One region of the Alteromonas sp. V450 genome, then DNA from elsewhere that is predicted to be linked to it. Evidence: predicted binding sites of a transcription regulator. Region 1 holds the regulator's gene; the other holds the start of a gene.
The links. Region 1 encodes FNR, which switches genes on or off when oxygen is low (the NO sensors DNR and NnrR bind a similar motif). Its sites were predicted from a motif close to TTGATCTAGATCAA; they were not measured.
Positions count from the first base shown of each region.

Region 2: the regulator FNR is predicted to act here: its motif matches at 1,741-1,754, upstream of yegQ (tRNA 5-hydroxyuridine modification protein YegQ).

Region 1 is NZ_MODU01000004.1:1,167,110-1,170,534, forward strand. It holds gene BK026_RS05050 (heavy metal translocating P-type ATPase) at 1-859, shown strand, start outside; gene ccoS (cbb3-type cytochrome oxidase assembly protein CcoS) at 861-1,091, shown strand; gene BK026_RS05060 (sulfite exporter TauE/SafE family protein) at 1,078-1,737, shown strand; gene fnr (fumarate/nitrate reduction transcriptional regulator Fnr) at 1,783-2,520, shown strand; gene uspE (universal stress protein UspE) at 2,768-3,425, shown strand, end outside.
Region 2 is NZ_MODU01000004.1:1,374,740-1,378,164, forward strand. It holds gene BK026_RS06070 (zinc-dependent metalloprotease) at 1-1,508, opposite strand, end outside; gene yegQ (tRNA 5-hydroxyuridine modification protein YegQ) at 1,917-3,338, shown strand; gene BK026_RS06080 (YfhL family 4Fe-4S dicluster ferredoxin) at 3,342-3,425, shown strand, end outside.

The DNA.
Region 1 (3,425 bases):
CATTACAAACGCGTGGTACGCTGATGGCGTTGATAGTGACAAAGCCTTGTCAATTGCATGTGCGCTAGAATCCCGTTCAGAGCACCCTATCGCCAAGGCGTTTAATGGTGACAATGGATGTGACCAACGCGCCAAAAACGAATTACACAAAGTAACAAATTTTTCCGTAACACCTGGCGGGGGGATCAGCGGCGAAATTAACGATACCATGTTCTCCATGGGATCAGCTGCCTTTAGCGTGAGCGACATCTACATAACGTCTATTGAACAATATCCCACAGCTAACGTTTTTCTTACCGTTGAAGGGCGTATTATGGCAGCATTTGAGGTACGAGATTCACTGCGTGTCGATACAAAAGAAACCCTCAATTTGTTAAAAACAAACCATGAATTGGCTGTTTTAAGCGGAGATACACAACAAAACGTTGATGTGCTCACCAAAACCTTGCCAATTTCAACAGCTATAGGTGGGCTTACACCAGAGCAAAAATACCAAGCGGTTAAAACTTTGCAGCAAACCGGTGCAAAAGTAATGATGATGGGTGACGGTATCAATGACGCACCTGTTTTAGCCAGTGCAGATGTAGCAATAGCTGTAGGCAACGCAACAGATGTGGCTAAAACTGCTGCCGATGTAATATTGCTTGGCGATCAATTGCTTTCTGTGCCGGAACTTATACAAACCGCACATCAAGTGAAACAAAAAATACGTCAAAACATTGGTTGGTCGGTAGGTTACAATGTTCTTATCTTACCTTTCGCAGTCTCTGGGTTACTTTCTCCATGGATGGCGGTTGTAGGTATGTCGTTGAGCAGTATTATCGTTGTTACAAACTCAACACGATTATTGAGCAAATAACATGAGTATTATTTACGTACTAATTCCAATCGCCATCATTATCGTTGCTGTTGCTATCGTGATATTTTTCTGGGCGGTGAAAACCAACCAGTTCGAAGACCTTGATCGTCAAGGCTACAGCATACTATTTGATGACGACCTCTCGCCAGAAGAGAAAAAACTAGCAGAAGAGCGTAAGCAACTTCAAGACAACAAGTCAAACAAGCACAAAGCGCCGCATGGACGGGATTAATTACTTCTCGGCCTTTCTTATTGGCTTGGCAGGTGGCGTTCACTGTGTGGGTATGTGTGGGGGAATTGTTGCCGCACTGAGAATGGTCTCCCCAAAAGATGCAAGTGCACTCCCCTATACGCTTGCCTACAACATGGGGCGTATAGTGAGTTATACCATCGCTGGCGCGATGACCGGAACACTAGGAAAAATAGCAGCAGACTTTATCCCCTTAGCAAACTACGCCCTCTCTTTACTCAGCGGCGTGATGCTGTTGCTACTAGCCTGCTATTTAGGCAAATGGTGGACAGGATTATCAGTGTTAGAAAACGCTGGCAAAGGTTTATTCTCCAAAGTCCAGCCGTTCTCTAAACGTTTTTTGCCGTTCAAAACCCCTTTTAGCGCCATACCTTATGGGTTTATCTGGGGTTGGCTACCTTGTGGCTTAGTATATTCAACACTTACTTGGTCACTTGCGGCAGGTAATGCGCTAGAAGGCGCAGCTATTATGTTTTTCTTCGGTTTGGGTACACTACCTACGTTGCTTGCCGCAAGCGCCGGTAGCCAATATATCGTGCGTAGTTTTCAGCACAATCATTTTAGACAGATTATTGCAGCAATAATGGCCATATATGCCGCTTATCTTATTCATGGCGCAATCGTTTAAAAATGGGTGTATTATTATGAGGTATTCTTTTAGAGAGCGTGCATTATGAGCAAAGGAAGCCAATTTTCTATTCACTGTCAAAACTGTAGTTTTAGTCACTTGTGTTTACCCGTGGCGCTGAATAAAACAGAAATTGAATCTCTTGACGATATTATTGAGCGTAAAAAACCGCTTCATAAAGGTGATACACTTATACATACTGGCGACAAATTCCATTCGCTGTTCGCTGTCAGAACGGGTTCGTTTAAGTCATTCGTTACAAATAACGAAGGCGAAGAGCAAATTACTGGTTTTCATTTCCCTGGCGATATCATCGGCTTTGATGCACTGCGGGAAAATAAACATCAAAGCTACACGTCTGCACTGGAGACGGCCATGGTGTGTGAACTTCCCTATGAAACCCTCGATGAAATGTCGGTACAATTTCCAAAACTTCGCCATCAAATTTTGAGTTTCATGAGCGCGGAAATAAAACAAGATCACGACATGATCATGCTTCTAAACAAGCGAACTGCAGAAGAGCGTTTACTGTATTTTATTTCACATTTGTCTCAGCGATTTGAGGAACGTGGCTTCTCACACAGAGAGTTTCATTTGACCATGACGCGTAATGAAATAGGAAACTATTTAGGGTTGACCATTGAGACTATAAGTCGCCTCTTAAGCCGCTTCCAGAAGGATGGCATCATCAAGGTGGATGGCAAACTCATCTCGATTTTGGATTTTGACAGGCTAAATAACAAGTTAGAAGCGCTCAATGGTCCTAGCGTAGTCTGTGGATAATCACTCCTTACGTTAATATGCAGCGCGCCACGCGCGCTTGTACCCCACACGCCAGTTCATTATTTTAACTTTCTCTCCCTCACGCACTATTTTATTTACGTTGCCAGGTACACATATTTCACGTTGTGAAATTCTTGTTCTAAAACAACTTACGTTTTTCTTAATGTCGTTTATAGTTAATAAAAGCGACATTTAAAACAGTGCAACGTTGTCAGTCGCTACCGAACTTCACCGTTAGGGGGACGTTATGATTGAGTGTAAACGAATTCTAGCTGTTGTTGATGCCGAGCGCGATAACCAACCAGCACTAAGTCGCGCCTTTGAACTTGCATCGAAAACCGGTGCACAGGTTACCGCCATGATGGTGGTATACGATTTGTCTTACGATATGACAACGATGTTAAGCCCCGACGAACGCGAGTCCATGCGGCAGGCTGTCACGAATGAACATGCAAAATGGCTGGCATCCCACCTAAAAGAACAAGGTTTTGATGAAACTAACATTGTTGTTGAATGGAATAATCGCGCGTATGAGTCAATCATCTATTATGCTCTTAAGCATCATATAGATCTGGTAGTAAAAGCCACCAAAAACCATGATGACCTTGCTTCTGTAATTTTTACACCTACAGACTGGCATTTAATGCGCAAATGCCCTCGCCCAGTGCTGCTGGTGAAAGAGCACGACTGGCCGGAAAATGGTGAAATCATTGCCGCTGTAAACGTGGGTAGCGAAGATGACGAGCACGCAGCTCTCAACGATAAACTTACTCACATCGCTAACGACTATGCGTCACTATTAAAAGGAAATGTAAACTTAGTAAATAGTTTTCCTTCAACCCCACTTAACATCGCCATTGAAGTGCCTGAGTTTGACCCCGATACTTATCATGATGCAGTGAAAA
Region 2 (3,425 bases), 210 kb from region 1:
GCTTCGGCTTCTTCTACGTCGCTGGCAAAGTCTTGGTAACCATATGCTACGGCGTGTATATCCCATGCGCCTATGCCTTTATCATAAGCGCCCTCCAAGCTGATTTTGCCGTTTTTAATACTAATTTTAGGGTGAGGATAATCCATTACCGACGCACGGTTGTTTTCACTTGCCGCAAAATTATGTGCTATGCCTAACGTATGCCCTACTTCGTGGGCAGACAGCTGCCTAATACGATCGAGTGCCATTTCTTGCTGCACGGTGGTGTCGGTATTACCCTCTTTAAACGGGCTGGTTAGGCCAAGGGCAATTAAATAATCTTGTCTTACGCGCAGTGAGCCTAACGTGACATGGCCTTTAATTATTTCGCCCGTTCGCGGGTCGACAACCGACGAACCATACGACCACCCCCGTGTTGCGCGATGCACCCAGTTAATAACGTTGTAGCGCACGTCCATTGGGTCGGCCCCTTCTGGCAATACTTTTACCTGAAACGCATCTTTATAGCCTGCGGCTTCGTAGGCTTGGTTCCACCAGCTCGCTCCTTCTTTAAGCGCGGTCATTACCGGCTCTGGAATACCTGGGTCTAGGTAATACACAATAGGCTCTACTGCTTCACTCATTGCAGCATGCGGCGTTTTTTTATGTAAACGATGGCGGGTAATAAAACGCTGTTCAGTAGGTTCACTAATAGGCGTGGAATAGTCAAAGTAGCTGAATTTCCAGTAGCCTGAGTATGGGTGGTACTCTCTAGGCGTGTAGTTATCATCAGGCAATGCAACGAACGAATGATGCAAATGCACGGACACGCTCTCTGGGTCGGGCGTAACTTGCTGCACGTATTCGCCCGCCTTTTTACCTGCAAAAGTGACTAAAGCTTCTAACTCAGTATTTTTTTCAAAGCCTTTAGTTTTAGGTAAGTACACACCGCTTCGCATTTTATCTACGCTGAAGCTGCCTTGATTGGTGCGTGCCATACGGTTTCCGATACCGTGAATATCACTTAACAGAAAAGGTGTATAGTCGATAAGGCTAGCACTATCGCTTTTAGCTACCAGCGTAAAACCGGCAATAACCGAATCAGCAAAGGCTTCATCAATACTCTGCTTTTCAGCGTCACTGCCGTGGGCCGCGCGGTATTTGGTGTTGTGCTGCTTTAATAAAATCTTGTTGCCAAATTTTTCAAAGCTGACTAAGCGCGTATCGCCCAACTGGCCGCGATCAAGGCCAATGTCATTTGAGCCTACACCATAAGGCAAACTGCTTTGAAACAGGTATTCGGCGTTGTCTGTTGGTACCGCCAAGTAAACTTTGTCGCTTTCATCGTCATAGTAAACAGGAATTAACCCCTCTTTTTTGGTCATATCGCTGGTGAATTCACCAATGCTTGGCAGTGCAGCCAATGCGGAAGACGTAGACACGACAAATAATACCGTAATCGCAATGGCTGATTTAGCCGATGCTTTTACTTGTCGCGCCGCTTTATGAAAAATGTTCAATTGCAGCATGCAGTTAGTCCTTATTAGTGTGAATTTCTAGCCTACCCTATGTGGTGAGTTTTGCCCATGTTAATTCATCGTTTAGTGCGCTCTTTTGGCTTGTTATTTAGCTGTGAACGGGCTTGGTTTTTACTACCGAAGGTAATGCACTGATAACGCAACCATATGGGATAAAACAGCTGGCATTGACTCTGCTCAATTGCCGTTTAAACGTTCAAAAACACAAGCGACAACAAATTATTTGATCTTGGTCAACACCAAGCTTTGTTTGAGTTGTAGAGGTATTTTACCGCTTATAAAATCCGCCGCCTTGTTTATAGCGTCTAGTAGCGGTTTTTATCTATGACTTCAAAATTATCACCTAATCGCAGCTCTTCTAACCTACATGAAGACCCAGATTCAACATTACCAAACCAAATGTTAATCGCGCCAGAGCTACTTGCACCTGCGGGTAGCTTACGCAACATGCGCTACGCTTTTGCCTATGGCGCCGATGCTGTTTATGCTGGGCAGCCACGCTACTCACTTCGCGTAAGAAACAACGAATTTAGCCTTGAGAACTTAGCGATAGGCATAAAAGAAGCACACGCTCTAGGTAAAAAGTTCTACGTAGTCAGCAACATTGCCCCCCACAACAGTAAGCTAGGTACCTACTTGAAAGATATTTCACCAGTAATTGCAATGAAGCCCGATGCGTTAATTATGTCAGACCCAGGGCTTATTATGATGGTGCGCGACGCCTTCCCTGAAATGCCTATTCACTTGAGTGTACAGGCCAATGCGGTGAACTACGCCACGGTGAAGTTTTGGCAGAAACAAGGTATTGAGCGCGTTATTTTGTCTCGAGAGCTCTCTTTGGAAGAAATTGAAACAATTCGTGAACATGTTCCAGACATGGAGTTAGAAGTGTTTGTGCATGGTGCGCTTTGTATGGCGTATTCGGGCCGCTGCTTATTGTCTGGATATATGAATAAACGCGACCCAAACCAGGGCACTTGTACCAATGCTTGTAGATGGTCTTACGATGTTAAGACGGGCGAAGAAAACGAAACCGGTGAAATTGTTCAAGCTATTCAGATTGATAAGGCAGGTGAAGCGCCTGAAATTGTAACTCCTACCCTTGGCGAAGGCACGCCAAGTACGCAAGTGTTCATGTTAGAAGAAAGGGAAAAGCCCGGTGAACTGATGCCCGCTTTTGAAGACGAACATGGCACCTATATTATGAATTCTAAAGATTTGCGTGCCGTGCAACATGTTGACAGGTTAACCCAGGTGGGCGTGCATAGTTTAAAAATAGAAGGCCGCACTAAATCGCATTACTACTGCGCTAGAACAGCACAAGTTTATCGCAAAGCAATTGACGACGCGGTAGCAGGAAAGCCATTCGATAGTGCATTAATGGGAAGATTGGAAACTTTAGCTCATCGAGGTTATACCGAAGGTTTCTTGCGTCGCCATGCGCACCACGCGTATCAGAACTATGAGTATGGCCACTCAGTCAGCGACAAACAGCAATTTGTTGGTGAAGTGATTGATCGTTGTGAAGAGTCTGGCTATGCAATTATAAACGTTAAAAACAAATTCTGTGTAGGTGACTCACTCGAGTTGATGACGCCAAGCGGCAACATTACCTTTACTCTAAATGAGATGCTGGATAAGAGGAACCATTCTATTACAGATGCTAAAGGTTCAGGGCACCTAGTAAGAATACCGATACCCAGCGATGTGTCTTTAAATTTTGCCCTACTGCTGCGAAACCTCGATGAAGGCGTTGATACCCGCAATCCGTTTCAAAAAGCACTTAATACAGTAACACCCGAAAACGTGAGCGAGGCATAATTTATGGCACTGCTTATTCTTGATAGCTGCATTAACTGCGACATGTGCGAACCTGAATGCCCTAATGCCGCTATAAGCATGGGCAAT